Regions from separate parts of the Vibrio sp. SNU_ST1 genome, predicted to be linked through region 2. Evidence: predicted binding sites of a transcription regulator. Region 2 holds the regulator's gene; the other holds the start of a gene.

Region 1 (8,023 bases), 570 kb from region 2:
CTATAAGCGTCCTAAAGGGTTGTCGTAGACTACGACGTTGATAGGCAGGGTGTGTAAGTGCTGCGAGGCATTGAGCTAACCTGTACTAATTGCCCGTGAGGCTTAACCATACAACACCCAAGGGGTTTTATGGACTCAATAGAAAGACCAGACCTTGAATGAGTTTGAAGAGACTTTTAAATCAGTTTTCCAGATTATTTTGCCTTCAGTTTTTAAGCTGAAAGTAAAAGCAAAATTTGTTTGGCGACCATAGCATTGTGGACCCACCTGATTCCATGCCGAACTCAGAAGTGAAACACAATAGCGCCGATGGTAGTGTGGGGCTTCCCCATGTGAGAGTAGGACATCGCCAGGCTTTAAATTAAATCTTTAGGTTGACCGACCTGGAGATATGGACGCTCACTTAGTGAGTTGACCACTGCGGAGTGGTAGTTCAGTTGGTTAGAATACCGGCCTGTCACGCCGGGGGTCGCGGGTTCGAGTCCCGTCCACTCCGCCACTTATTCAGAGGTTCAGCTCTTTAAAACTGAAATAGGGGTGTAGCTCCAATTGGCAGAGCAGCGGATTCCAAATCCGCGTGTTGGGAGTTCGAATCTCTCCACCCCTGCCATATTTAAGGCTCTAGCAGAAATGCTAGAGCCTTTTTACTTTCTGAATATAATCTGCGCTATTGCTAGAGCAGCGGACTCCCCGACTTATACCAATCCGGAAAATTAACTGATCAGGTTTATCCAATCCCTTCTGCTCATTTTTGTGACACGAGCTTTGCACTCAAGAAATCCATTCCAAGTGCGACAAACCTTGGAAACAATGTCGTTATAATCAGTGAAACTTTGATTCGCTAGATAATGTTGTCGCAACCAACTCCAAACTTGCTCTATAGGGTTAAGCTCTGGCGAGTAGGGAGGAAGCTTAATAGTACTGACGTTATTAAACTCTCTCGCAATATCATCGGTATGCCAGCCTGCACCACCATTATAACGACAGCATAGCGTCCTTTTTCAGTAGCCTTAGATATCTGCTCTAAGTGATTTGTCATTATGTCCTTGTTAACCCAAGGAACCACTATGGCTTCACCAATTCCTCTTTCAGGGCATGCCGAACCAAACAAATAAGCGTATTCAAATTGCTGTTGTTTTACCACGCGAGGCCTCGTTCCACGAGTCGCCCAAAGACGTGTCGTTGTGTTCTGCTGACCAAACCTAGCTTCGTCTTGAAACCAGACATCAACACTCTCTAGCCCAATATGGCCGGGGATCTTAAGGATCGTTTCTATTTTGAATTTTTTTAAAATCGTCTTGGACTTGCTGTGATTGTTTAGGGTGTTTGGAGCGAGAAGTTATCCAAGAGAAGCCCATGTGGTCGAGGAGATAATAGATAGAATTAGGGTGGTAGTATTTATCAAAGTTTTTCACGATGTAGTCATGTATATCGCTCCCGACAAGGCGCCCGTCTGAAGGGGACTCTGCTTCTTTCTTAATGAATGCACTGAGTTGTTTTCGTTGTTCTGCATTGAGGTATGCAGGTCTGCCTGTGCGAGGTTTCTCTTGAAGCCCTTCCAATCCTTCTTCAAGAAATGCTTGGACCCATTTGTTTACACTAGTTCGACTGACTTTAAGGTATTTGGCAATTTGAGTGCGCGAGTGACCTTCTTTGAAGTGGGCAAGTGCTAGCAAGCGAACTTTCATTTGAATGGTTTTTTGTTGGCTTGCTAGCTTTTTAAAATCTGTATTATTAAGGCTATCCATAGCGATTTTCTGCAAGAGTTCGACGGCCTCAATTAGATCATATCTTTACTTTAATTGGTATAAGGCTTTTGAATACTCCTATAACAGTGCATCAACTACCCGAGATAAGCTCTATGTTCCTTCAGCTAGCGTTCTAGTAAGGAAATCGGTGGATCTGACTTTCATTAGGTATAAAAAAGGCCACCTATAGTCGGCGGCCTTGGTTGATCTATTTAGATGTTAATCTAGCTCTTTCTCAGCTTGTTTCGCTTTTTCTATCATAGGAGTGATTGTTGATCCTTGAACTAAGATTGAGAACACAACAACAGCATAGGTCATAACGAGGATTATCTCTTTAACATCTATTGCCTTGTCTTCAATCACCCAGATACCTGAAGGGATTGAAAGTGCCATAGCTAGAGCTAAGCCTCCGCGTAAACCACCCCAAGTTAGAATCTTAGTCGACCACGGGTTGTAAGTTCTAAAGCGTTTAAATCCAATATAAGACAAGAAAACACTTAGGTAGCGTGCCCCCAATACTAGAGGGACTGCGAACGCCATTAAAATCCAATCTTCTTGGTGGAACTTGAATAGCAGCATAGACATACCAATCAATAAGAATAGTACGCCATTTAAGAACTCATCTATTAATTCCCAGAAATGGTCTAGGTGATCCTCACTTTCCTTAGAAAATCCGATGAAGCGTGTCCAGTTGCCTATCATGATACCAGATACCACCATTGCCAATGGTCCAGATACATGCAGAACCTCTGCAAAAGCATAACCAGCTGTAGGAATACCGATGGTTAATAGCAACTCCATCGAGTGGTCATCGGTGTTGCTGATTAGATAGTGGAATATCAAACCTAGAACAAATCCGTAGACGATACCGCCAATAGCCTCTTGGACGAATAACATGGTCACGCTACCCACAGTCGGTGCTTCAGTGCCGAACGCAATGGTAAATAGGGTAACGAAGATGACTAGGCCAAAACCATCGTTGAATAGAGATTCTCCCTCGATTTGAGTAGAGATTCGTCTGGGAGCATCGAGCTTCTTCACTATTGCTAATACAGCTATTGGATCGGTTGGAGATATTAGAGAACCAAACAGTAAGCAATAAATTAAGTCAAATTGAATGCCGATAAATTGACAGAACCCATAAAGTACAAAGCCAATAAAGAATGTCGAAAATAGTGTAGCACCAAGAGCGAGTACCGTTATTTCCCATTTCTGATCTTTTAGATTAGGTAACTTAATCCCCAAACCACCTGCAAAGAGTAAGAATCCCAGTATTCCTTTCAGGAGGAAGTCTTCAAAGTTGATACTGGCAACGGTTTCTGAGGCGATGTCAGCCAATTGGAACCAATTGTTTTGTCCCGCAATGATAATCAATAGAGATAGCATCATTGAGCCAGCTGTGATGGCGATGGTTGTCTGCATTTTACCAATTTTGGTATTAACGAAAGCAATAAGCATGGCAGCAGCGGACAGGAAGCATAAGGTGTAATAGACCGACATTGGGAACTCAATATGTAACAAAATATGAATATTAATTCTCGTTCTCTCATGCTCAAATAGCAAACATTTTTTTGTCATGACTTGGTCATTTACTTCATGTTTTAGACGTCTAGACTCCTTTTAAATGTGTGGTAGGATGGAGAGATAATTAAAGGAATGAGGTTGTATCGTGGGAAGTAATGTAAGGCAAAAGATTGACGCTCTGTTGAAGCAACGAATTTTACTGATTGATGGTGGCATGGGTACCATGATTCAGGATTATAAATTGGAAGAGCGAGACTATCGCGGTGAGCGATTTGCTGATTGGCATAGTGACTTAAAGGGTAACAATGACCTTTTGGTACTTACGCAGCCTAAGCTTATCAAAGATATCCATATGGAGTATTTGGAAGCCGGTGCTGATATCCTCGAGACCAATACCTTTAACGCTACAACCATCGCTATGGCCGACTATGATATGGAAAGTCTTAGCGAAGAAATTAACTATGCTGCTGCTAAGTTGGCTCGTGAAGCGGCAGACGAATGGACAGTGAAGACTCCTGATAAACCCCGTTTCGTGGCGGGTGTGTTAGGTCCAACTAACCGAACTTGTTCTCTCTCCCCAGATGTTAATGATCCGGGCTATCGTAATGTTAGCTTTGATGAACTTGTTGAGGCTTACTCTGAATCGACTCGTGCGCTTATCAAGGGCGGTTCAGACTTAATTCTTATTGAAACTATCTTCGATACGTTAAACGCGAAAGCGTGTGCTTTTGCGGTTGAATCTGTCTTTGAAGAAGTAGGTATCATTTTACCGGTTATGATCTCCGGTACTATCACCGATGCATCTGGTCGAACGCTTTCCGGACAAACAACAGAAGCATTCTATAATGCCCTTCGTCATGTAAAACCTATCTCATTTGGATTGAACTGTGCATTAGGTCCTGACGAACTGCGTGAATACGTTGGTGAAATGTCTCGTATTTCAGAATGCAATGTTTCCGCTCACCCTAATGCAGGTTTACCTAATGCATTCGGTGAATATGACTTGTCTCCAGAAGATATGGCTGAACACGTTAAGGAATGGGCTGAAAGTGGCTTCTTGAACTTAATTGGTGGCTGTTGTGGTACAACGCCAGAACATATACGCCAAATGGCAGAAGCGGTTGAAGGTGTAAAACCGCGCCAACTACCAGATTTACCAGTTTCATGTCGTCTCTCTGGTTTAGAGCCATTGACGATTTCCAAGGAATCTCTGTTTGTTAACGTGGGTGAGCGTACTAACGTTACGGGCTCTGCTCGCTTTAAGCGCCTTATCAAAGAAGAGCTATACGATGAAGCTTTGAGTGTGGCTCGAGAGCAAGTTGAGAACGGCGCTCAAATTATCGATATCAACATGGATGAAGGGATGCTAGACGCTGAGGCGTGTATGGTTAAATTCCTTAACCTATGTGCGTCTGAACCTGAGATCTCGAAAGTCCCAGTGATGGTCGACTCTTCAAAATGGGAAGTGATTGAAGCGGGCTTGAAATGTATTCAGGGTAAAGGCATCGTTAACTCTATCTCATTGAAGGAAGGGAAAGAAAAGTTTGTCGAACAAGCGAAACTGGTTCGCCGATATGGTGCAGCCGTTATCGTGATGGCGTTCGATGAAGTTGGTCAAGCTGATACTCGAGAGCGTAAGGTTGAGATTTGTACTAATGCCTACAATATTCTGGTTGATGAAGTTGGTTTCCCGCCAGAAGATATTATTTTTGACCCGAACATTTTCGCGGTTGCGACGGGTATTGATGAGCATAATAACTATGCGGTCGACTTCATTGAAGCGGTAGGGGACATCAAACGCGATCTTCCGCATGCGATGATCTCTGGTGGTGTATCGAATGTTTCGTTCTCATTCCGAGGTAATAACTACGTTCGTGAGGCAATCCACGCAGTATTTCTATACCACTGTTTTAAAAACGGTATGGATATGGGCATCGTAAATGCTGGGCAATTAGAGATTTACGATAATGTCCCTGAGGATTTACGTGAAGCCGTTGAAGACGTGGTTCTAAACCGCCGAGATGATTCAACTGAGCGCTTGCTAGATATCGCGACTGAGTATCTAGAGCGTGCAGTTGGAAAAGTTGAAGATAAATCAGCTTTAGAGTGGCGTACCTGGCCAGTCGAAAAACGCTTAGAGCATTCCTTAGTGAAAGGTATTACCGACTTTATTGTTGAAGATACCGAAGAAGCTCGTGTTAATGCTTCTCGTCCTATCGAGGTGATTGAAGGCCCATTAATGGATGGCATGAATGTGGTTGGTGACCTCTTTGGTGAAGGTAAGATGTTCCTTCCTCAAGTGGTGAAATCTGCCCGTGTTATGAAGCAAGCGGTAGCCCATCTAGAACCATTTATTAATGCAACCAAAGATGTTGGTGCGACTAACGGAAAAATATTACTTGCGACCGTAAAAGGCGATGTTCACGATATTGGTAAAAACATTGTGGGCGTTGTCTTGCAGTGTAATAACTACGACATTATCGATTTAGGAGTGATGGTTTCATGTGAAAAAATCCTTAAGGTCGCTAAGGAAGAGAACGTCGATATCATTGGCCTTTCGGGTTTGATCACTCCTTCACTGGATGAGATGGTTCATGTGGCTAAAGAGATGGAGAGACAAGGCTTTAAACTGCCTCTTCTTATTGGTGGAGCTACGACATCTAAAGCGCATACAGCCGTTAAGATTGAACAGAACTACTCTGAACCTGTGGTCTACGTAAACAATGCTTCACGTGCGGTGGGTGTATGTACCTCATTGCTATCTAAAGAGTTGAAGCCTGCCTTTGTTGAGACGTTGGATATTGATTACGACCGTGTGCGAGATCAGCACAATCGTAAGAAACCACGTACTAAGCCTGTTACGCTTGAACGCGCTCGTGCTAATAAAGTGGCGATTGATTGGAGAGCTTATACGCCGCCGGCACCCGCTAAGCCGGGAGTACACATATTCAATGATTTTGATGTCGCGACTTTACGCCAGTACATAGACTGGACGCCATTCTTTATGACATGGTCGCTAGTCGGAAAGTACCCTGCAATCCTTGAACATGAAGAAGTGGGTGAAGAAGCAAAACGTTTATTCAAAGATGCCAATGATTTACTGGACCGCGTAGAGAAAGATAAGTTGCTCGAAGCGCGTGGTATGTGTGCCATGTTCCCTGCGAACAGTGTTGGTGATGATATTGAGGTATATACCGATGAATCTCGTACTGAAGTTCTAAAGGTTCTACACAACCTTCGTCAGCAAACCGAAAAGCCCAAAGGATTCAACTACTGTTTGTCTGATTACATCGCTCCAAAAGAAAGCGGGAAAGCGGACTGGATTGGCGGTTTTGCCGTAACGGGGGGGATTGGTGAACGTGAATTGGCTGATGAATACAAAGCCAATGGCGATGATTACAATGCCATCATGATTCAAGCGGTTGCTGACCGATTGGCTGAAGCGTTCGCGGAGTATCTGCATAAAGAAGTGAGAAAGGATATTTGGGGTTACTCGCCAGATGAGGACTTGTCTAACGACGATTTGATTCGAGAGAAATACCAAGGTATTCGTCCTGCTCCGGGTTACCCTGCTTGCCCAGAGCATACTGAGAAAGGCACGTTGTGGGAGTTGATGGACGTTGAAAAAGCAATCGACATGTCGCTAACCACGAGTTACGCAATGTGGCCAGGTGCTTCAGTGTCTGGTATGTATTTTTCACATCCTGACGCCCGATACTTTGCGATTGCACAAATTCAACAGGATCAAGTGGATAGCTATGCTGACCGTAAAGGTTGGGATATGTTAGAAGCTGAGAAGTGGTTAGGTCCGAACATTAACTAGTTTGAATCTATGACGGGTTTTGATTCGTAAAAATAAAAAAGGGTTGCTTAAGAGCAACCCTTTTTGTATCTGCGTTTGGTAGTTTTAAATTAATCGAGAAACCATTTTTTATTCAAACAGTTCTTGATGCAGTTTTTGAATCGCTAACTTAGACACAGGTTCATCTAGCAAGAAGCATAGGTTATGTGGGCTTGCTCCGTAACAAATCATACGTAGGTTGAAATCTTCTAGAGTACCGAACACCTGCTTAGCATAGCCTTTGCTTTCACTCATGTTATTGCCAATAAGAGCAACAAGGCATAGGTCGTGCTCAATATCTACGGAACACAACTCTTCAAGCTCAAGGCGAGCGGCTTCAGGTAACTGAGGAGCACCACCAGATGTATCTGTTTGATCGAGGGTCAGTGAGACACTGATCTCTGAGGTGGTGATAAGGTCGACAGAGATCTTATGTTTAGCAAGGATCTCGAATACCTTCGCCAAAAAGCCATAAGCATGGAACATATTCGCGCTACGAAGCGTAACCATGGTTTGGTTGCAACGTAGAGCAAGCGCTCTGAATAGAGGTGAGCTCTCTACTTGCTGGCGAATCCAAGTCCCACCGAGCTCTGGTGCTTTAGAAGAGCCGACAAAGACAGGGATTTGGTGGCGTAGTGCAGGTACTAGAGTCGAAGGGTGTAAGATTTTCGCGCCAAAGTTTGCCATTTCTGATGCTTCGCTGAAACTGATCTCTGGGATAGGAGATGCTTTCGATGCGATGCGAGGATCTGTGGTGTAAATGCCCGGAACATCAGTCCATATTTCTAAACCAATAGCTTGTACTGATTCGGCAATCAGTGCTGCAGAATAATCACTGCCACCACGGCCTAAAGTCGTGGTGTTACCTTCGTTATCAGCACCGATAAAACCTTGGGTAACGACAACTTGC
Region 2 (8,023 bases):
TGGCAGCGCATCTCATTGCTGTATTGGTGGTAGGTGTAGTAGGCATCACAACGCTTACATTCCGCTGTCCAACCACAATCGTGACACATCAATGCGGGAGAAAACCCACGACGGTTGAGAAACAACATCACTTGGTTGCCTGCTTTGAGGTGTCTTTGCATTTCAGCAATTAACGATGCAGACAAGCCACTTTCTAGATATTCACCCTTAACGTCCAACACTTTATTGGTGGTCGGCAGAGCGACACCTGCACGAGAGGTCAGGGTGAGGTAACTGTATTTACCGATCTGAGCGTTGTGCAGCGTTTCAAAGGCCGGAGTCGCCGAGCCTAACACAACCGGAATCTGCGCTTTATGAGCACGCATGATGGCAACATCACGAGCGTGGTAGCGTAGGCTATCTTGCTGCTTATAAGAGGCGTCGTGCTCTTCATCGACAATGATAATGCCCAGATCCGCGAACGGTGTGAACAGAGCTGAACGAGTGCCGATCACAATGCCCGCTATTTTATCGCGCGCCGATAACCAAGCATTCAGTCGCTCAGAATCGTTTAACCCAGAGTGGATAACCTCAACTGGTACATTAAAGCGTCGCTTAAAGCGGTTAATCGTTTGAGGGGTTAGACCGATCTCGGGCACTAACACTAACGCTTGTTTTCCTTGGTCGAGAATCGGCTTGATCATATTCAGGTAGACTTCGGTCTTACCTGAGCCAGTTACACCCTCGAGCAAGAAGCAACCAAAGTCGGTTTGGCTATTTACAGTCGCTATTGCTATAGCCTGTTCTGCATTGAGTTTTGGCTTATCTTGATCGTTTTCGAGATCAACAGGCCATGCATGGCGTTTTGGCTTTTTCTCTACCGATTCAATCCAGCCCTTCTCTTCTAGTGTCTTGAGTACCGCGCTGCCCACCTCTTCATCGATGAATTCTTGATGGGGAACTGGGCCGTGCTCAAGCATGTGCATTACTTTGGCTTGTTTGACGGCACGGCCAAAGCCCTGCATCAGTTGATCTCTACCTGATGGGGTCAGTTGCCATTCAACAAGCGTCGCGAAGTCTGCAGCTTTGCCTTTTCGTAAGGCGCTTGGTAGTGCGTTGGCCAAGGTTTCACCAAGTGGATACTGATAGAACTGGCTGCACCATACCAAAAGTGAGTAGACCGATTCCGGCCAAACGGGTTGGTTGTCTAGTAAGGCTTTAATCGGCTTGAGTTTGTCTAACTCGAATTCAGATTCGTTAACCAGAGCCGTAACAATGCCTGTTAAGGTTTGTCGTCCAAAAGGCACAGAGACTCGACCGCCAATAATCGGAAATAGGTGGCTAGGAATCTTGTAATCGAACTGCTTGTCGAGTGGAACAGGCAGTGCCACACGGGCAATCATTGGACGCATAAAGGGACGGCTTTATCTGAGTTGACGAGAGCGAACAGTCTAATGGATAAGGGCGTTAAATTCGAGGAGCAGTTTAGATGACAGAGCTTACTTGAGGCTTGAATGCTACTGGAGCCAGAAAATAACGCTTAATAGAAGGTTTAAGGACAGTGTTGGTGAAAAATGTATCAAATCAGTTGATCCTACCTCACAGATTCATTACTATACTGCGCCTTAAAGGTATGGCTTTATCGCGGTTTAGTGATACAGCGGTGTCTTTATTTATTTTTTAACTACGTGTGGTGTCCGGCTTAGAATCGGATGGCGACACGGCCTAATTGAGGTTTTCCCATGAAAGTTGGTATCCACCCAGAATACAAAGCAGTTTCTGCAACTTGTTCTTGCGGCAACACATTTGAGTTCAACTCAACGCTAGCAAAAGAATCAATCCACCTAGACGTATGTGACAAATGTCACCCGTTCTACACTGGTAAGCAACGTATCGTAGATACAGGCGGCCGTGTTGATCGCTTCAACAAGCGTTTCGGTGCTCTTTCTAGCAAGAAGTAATTCTCGCTATTTAGACATAAAAAGGACACTTCGGTGTCCTTTTTTGTTGCCAGAAATTTGAAAAAATACTGAATCGTATTTCATTATTAGGTCATTTAAAGTGGTAGGTTACTGGCGTAAATTTTATTTCATCGCTTACCCCAACACTCCTTCCTCGAAATTCGCTCTAAAGTTGAGCAGGCGACAGTAATTTCAACTGCCCACTGGTCTTATTAGTAGTGAAATCTCGTTTTTTAATGATACAGATGCTTCAACCACCTAGGAACTTTGAAGTACATCCATTAACATGAACAAGATCCCCCAAATAATAATATCCTAGGAACCTACACCTATGTCTGAAGACAGCCGCCAAGATCAATCCTCTCAAGCGTTATCATCTGAACAATCTTTATCGCCTCAAGAACAATTCCGTCAGCAAGCTCTTGATTATCATGAGTTCCCAATTCCAGGCAAAATTGCCGTAGAACTGACGAAGCCTGCAAACTCTGCAGAAGACCTAGCACTGGCATACAGCCCTGGCGTAGCTGAGCCTGTTCGCGAGATCGCACAGAATGTCGATAACGTTTATAAGTACACAGGTAAAGGCAACATGGTTGCTGTTATCTCTAACGGTACAGCGATTCTTGGCCTAGGTAACCTTGGCCCTATTGCTTCTAAACCTGTTATGGAAGGTAAAGCGCTACTGTTTAAGCGTTTTGCTGGTTTAGATTCTATCGATATTGAAGTAAAACACCGCACAATTGATGAGTTCGTTGATACGGTTGCGAATATCGCAGATACATTTGGTGGTATTAACCTAGAAGACATCAAAGCACCAGACTGTTTTGAGATTGAACGTCGCCTGATTGAGCGTTGTGATGTACCTGTTTTCCATGATGATCAACACGGTACTGCGATTGTAACGGCTGCGGGTATGCTTAACGCGATCGAGCTTCAAGGTAAGAAACTGGAAGAGTGTAAGATCGTTTGTTTAGGTGCTGGCGCAGCAGCGGTTGCTTGTATGGAGCTATTGATTAAGTGTGGCGCTCAGCGTGAGAAGATCTACATGCTTGACCGTAAAGGTGTGATCCACACTCGTCGTGATGACTTGAATGAATACAAAGAGCTGTTCGCAAATAACACCGACAAGCGCACGCTTGAAGATGTTATCGAAGGCGCTGACCTGTTCTTGGGTGTATCGGGTCCTAATCTGCTACCAGCTAAGGCACTTACGCTGATGGCTGATAAGCCTGTTGTGTTTGCATGTTCAAATCCAGATCCAGAGATCAAGCCTGAGCTTGCACACGAAGTTCGTTCTGACTTAATCATGGGTACAGGCCGTAGTGATTACCCTAACCAAGTAAACAACGTACTTTGTTTCCCATTCATTTTCCGTGGTGCGCTAGACGTGCGTGCGAGCGAAATCAATGACGAAATGAAGCTAGCGGCGGTTAAAGCGATTCGTGAACTAGCGAAAGAAGAAGTTCCAGCTGAAGTACTGGCAGCTGCGGGCGAGACTGCACTGGAGTTCGGTAAGGGTTACATCATTCCTAAGCCAATGGACCCGCGTCTGCTTCCTCGAGTAGCAAAAGCAGTTGCTGAAGCGGCTGTTGAGTCTGGCGTTGCTCGTATTGAGATGCCTGCTAACTATATGGCTTAATGCCTTAGTAGCTTAGTAGCTTAGTAGCTTAGTAGCTTAGTAGCTTAGTAGCTTAGTAGCTGTTGCTCTATTGAGCGAAAAAGAATAATAAAAAACCGACTCATAGGAGTCGGTTTTTTTATGTCTATCATTCACAGCGCAGCTACAGATAACGTAGTGGGTGATGTGATAAATAGGGTTCAGCTATAGCGAATCAATAATGAAGGCGGTGACTGAGTTGTTTTTATTCTTCGTCAAACGCTTCGAACTCGATGCCCATCTCTGTCATCAGTTTTTTGACTTCAGTCGGGATGTCGTCTGGACGATCTTTACGAAGGTCTTCATCCGTTGGCAGTGGTTGGCCTGTGTACGCATGTAGAAAGGCTTCGCACAGTAGCTCACTGTTTGTTGCATGGCGTAGGTTATTGATCTGGCGGCGAGTGCGCTCGTCAGTAAGAACCTTTAACACTTTTAGAGGGATAGAAACTGTAATTTTCTTTACTTGTTCGCTTTTCTTTCCATGCTCAGCATATGGGCTTATGTATTCACCATTCCAGTCGGCCATTGCGTACCTTCATCACTTTAGTTGTTAGAATAAATTAATAGTGCTGATTTTAGCGGGATTTACTGCCATAAGCAAAGACATATAGACGTCCAGAAGTGTTGACGTCTCACGTTTATGAAAGTAAAGTGAGTAACATATATCTAACACAGCCGTAAAATGCCGACAAGCAGCTGTGACTCTCAGACGCAAAACTTGTAAGGAAGCACCTATGAGCAGCCGGAAGCCAGCAACCATCGCAGTACGTACTGGTATCGAGTCAGACACGCAACACCATGCCGTTGTCCCACCTATTTATCTTTCGACTAACTACGGGTTTCCCGCTTTTGGTGAAGTGCCAAAGTATGATTATACCCGCTCTGGTAACCCAAATCGCGGTCTATTAGAAACGGCACTGTTTGAGCTTGAATCAGGCAAAGGCGCGGTTGTGACTAACTGCGGTACGTCGGCACTTAACTTATGGGTATCCGCTTTCTTAGGTGGCGATGATCTTATCATTGCACCACACGACTGCTACGGCGGCACTTACCGTCTGTTTAACACACGCTCACTAAAAGGTGACTTCAAAGTTCTGTTCGTTGATCAATCGGATCAAGCTGCGCTGGATGCGGCGATCGCGTTTAAGCCAAAGTTGATCTTAATCGAAACGCCATCGAATCCATTGGTTCGTGTGGTTGATATTGCAGAAACTTGCCGTAAAGCGAAAGAAGTAGGTGCTCTGGTTGCTGTCGACAACACGTTTTTGACGCCTGTGTTTCAAAAGCCTTTAGAGCTGGGTGCGGATTTTGTTATCCACTCAACCACTAAATACATCAACGGACACTCAGATGTCATTGGTGGCGTTGTAGTTACTAAGACAGAAGAGCACGCTGAAGGGCTAGCATGGTGGGGCAACTGTATTGGTGCAACCGGCACACCGTTTGATAGCTACATGACGCTACGTGGTATTCGTACGTTAGGTGCGCGTATGCGTGTTCACGAAGAGAGTTCATGTGAAATTCTGACGGCTCTGCAACAACAAGATCTGGTGGGTACGATTTACCACCCAAGCCTTCCTGAACATCCGGGTCACGAGATCGCGAAGAAACAGCAGTTGGGCTTTGGTTCCATGCTGAGCTTTGAATTTTCGGGCTCTTTTGAAGCACTTAAATATTTTGTCGATAAGTTAGAACTATTCTCTTTGGCTGAATCACTGGGTGGTGTGGAAAGTTTGATTTGTCACCCTGCGTCGATGACTCACCGTGCGATGGGCGAAGAAGCATTGGCAGAAGCGGGGGTTTCTCAACAATTACTGCGCCTTTCTGTTGGCCTTGAAGATGCAGAAGACCTAATCGACGATCTCAAGCAAGCGTTTGAAAAAACACAAGGCTTTATCGCAGAAGGGGAGGCTTAATAATGACAACCTTTCGCCAGCTACATAAATTTGGTGGCAGCAGTTTAGCGAATCCTGAATGTTACCAACGAGTGGTCAACATTCTTAGAGAATACTCATCAGCTACTGACTTGGTCGTGGTATCGGCTGCAGGTAAAACAACTAACCGCTTGATTGAGTTTGTTGAAGCGCTCGACAAAGATGGTCGTATCGCTCATGAATGCCTACAAACCCTTCGTCAGTTCCAACTTGAGCTGATTGAAGCGCTGCTTGAAGGTGAGTCTGCGGCTCAGCTGACGGCTACCATTCAACAAGAATTCACTGCTTTGGGTGAGCTAACGGCTCCTCTAAGCGAAGCGCAAAAAGCACAGGTGCTAGGACACGGTGAGGTTTGGTCTTCACGTTTGTTGGCCGCTTTGTTGTGTCAGCATGACCTACAAGCCGTTGCTCAAGACGCACGTGCCTTTTTGCGTGCAGAAGCGGGGGCGCAACCTGAAGTCGACCGTGCGCGATCTTATCCTCTGATTAAAGAAGCCCTAGCGCAACATACTCATTGTCGCGTGGTGATTACTGGCTTTATGGCTCAGAACTGCGAAGGTGAAACCGTACTGCTTGGTCGTAACGGCTCGGATTATTCAGCCACTGTGATTGGTGCTTTGGCTGAAGTGGAACGCGTGACAATCTGGAGTGATGTAGCGGGTGTATACAGTGCTGATCCTCGTTTAGTTTCGGATGCGTGTTTATTGCAATTGCTTCGTCTTGATGAAGCGAGTGAGTTAGCTCGTCTGGCGGCTCCAGTGCTCCATAGTCGAACGCTACAGCCTGTCGCGCAAAGTGCTATGGACTTAAGCTTGCGCTGTAGCTACCAGCCAGAGGCGGGTTCTACACAGATAGAGCGTGTACTGGCATCGGGTCGCGGTGCAAAAATTATTACCTCTCTGGATGAAGTTCTGATCGTTCAGCTGACCTTTGGTCATGGCCATGATTTTGACCGCTTAGAAAGTGAAGTCCTTGAAGGTCTTAAGCGAGCTCAATTAGAGCCGCTTGCTTATGAGCTTGAACCGGATCAACACTGCTTGCGCCTTGCCTACACCGAAGAGATCGCTGGTGGTGCGTTGGAATATCTACAAGACCACGCGATTGAAGCGGAAATTAAGCTTAAAGAAGGCTTCTCTCTGATTGCGGCGGTGGGTGCTGGTGTGACTAAGAACCCGAACCATTGTTATGGGTTCTACCAACAACTCAAGAGCTCACCGGTTGAGTTTATCTCAGAAGCAAACTCAGGCTTAAGCTTGGTGGCTGTGATTCGTAAGAGTGAAACATCAAGTCTAGTGAAAGGCATTCACTCTCAACTGTTCCAAGCGCAGAAGCGTGTTGCGATTGCTTTGTGTGGTAAGGGCAACATTGGTTCAAGCTGGTTAAGCTTGTTTGCTGAACAAAAGGCTGAACTTGAAAAGCGCCGTGGAATGAACTTTGAATTGGTTGCAGTGGTTGATAGCCAAACCTATTGGTTCGACGAGCAAGGCATTGATGCGACTTCTGTGAGCAAGCGCTTTGACGATGAAGCCATTGCCAACAATGGTAACGACTGGTTAGAGCGTTTGGGTTCTATTCAGGGTTACGATGAAGCTGTAGTACTCGATGTCACCGCAAGCCCTGTGCTTGCAGCAAACTACCTGCAAATTGCACAACAAGGTATCCACCTGATCTCAGCTAACAAGGTGGCAGGCTCTGCATCAAGCGAGTATTACCATCAGGTACAAGATGCTTTCGCTAAGATCAGCCGTCACTGGCTGTACAATGCGACAGTGGGTGCTGGCTTACCGATTAACCACACGGTACGTGACCTGCGTGAAAGCGGCGATGATATCATTGCACTGTCAGGTATCTTCTCGGGCACTCTATCTTGGTTATTCCAACAGTTTGATGGCACGGTACCATTCAGCGAGCTGGTCGATTTAGCCTGGCAACAAGGCCTGACGGAACCGGATCCTCGTGCTGACCTCGATGGCTCAGACGTGATGCGTAAGCTAGTGATTTTGGCGCGTGAATCGGGTTTAGATATTGAGCCTGAAAATGTCAAAGTAGAATCATTGGTACCTGAAGAATTACAAGACCTGTCAGTGGATGACTTCTTTGATAAAGCTTCTGTACTGAGTGAAGAGTTGGCCGAGCGTTTAGAGAAAGCGCAGTCTCAACAGAAGGTTCTTCGTTACGTTGCGCGTTTAGAGAAGAATGGTAAGGCAACGGTAGGCGTTGAAGCGCTATCTAAAGAGCATGCCCTAGCGAACTTGCTGCCTTGCGACAACATCTTTGCGATTGAGAGCAAATGGTATAAAGATAATCCATTAGTTATTCGTGGCCCAGGTGCGGGACGTGAAGTTACAGCTGGCGCAATTCAATCTGACTTAAATAGAATGTCTAGCCTGTTTTAATACTCAGAGCGGTTGGCTTAATACTCAGATTGATTGTTTAAATGCGTAAATAGCATACTATTCACTAAGATAAATAAGGCTGAAAGCACGATGTGT

The links. Region 2 encodes MetJ, which represses methionine synthesis genes. Its sites were predicted from a motif close to TTAGACNTNTANANGTCTAA; they were not measured.
Region 1: metH (methionine synthase) is a predicted target of MetJ. The motif match lies at 3,350-3,369, and genes of this name have one in related genera.

The regions. Positions count from the first base shown of each region.
Region 1 covers NZ_CP130748.1:295,724-303,746, forward strand. Annotated here, with positions in the region: rRNA gene Q5H80_RS01400 (23S ribosomal RNA) at 1-110, shown strand, start outside; rRNA gene rrf (5S ribosomal RNA) at 240-355, shown strand; tRNA gene Q5H80_RS01410 (tRNA-Asp) at 423-499, shown strand; tRNA gene Q5H80_RS01415 (tRNA-Trp) at 534-610, shown strand; partial or broken gene Q5H80_RS01420 (IS630 family transposase) at 714-1,748, opposite strand; gene Q5H80_RS01425 (sodium:proton antiporter) at 1,968-3,248, opposite strand; gene metH (methionine synthase) at 3,418-7,095, shown strand; gene lysC (lysine-sensitive aspartokinase 3) at 7,204-8,023, opposite strand, start outside.
Region 2 covers NZ_CP130748.1:2,961,668-2,969,690, reverse strand. Annotated here, with positions in the region: gene priA (primosomal protein N') at 1-1,391, opposite strand, end outside; gene rpmE (50S ribosomal protein L31) at 1,722-1,940, shown strand; gene Q5H80_RS13180 (malic enzyme-like NAD(P)-binding protein) at 2,272-3,579, shown strand; gene metJ (met regulon transcriptional regulator MetJ) at 3,803-4,123, opposite strand; gene Q5H80_RS13170 (O-succinylhomoserine (thiol)-lyase) at 4,332-5,513, shown strand; gene Q5H80_RS13165 (bifunctional aspartate kinase/homoserine dehydrogenase II) at 5,516-7,927, shown strand.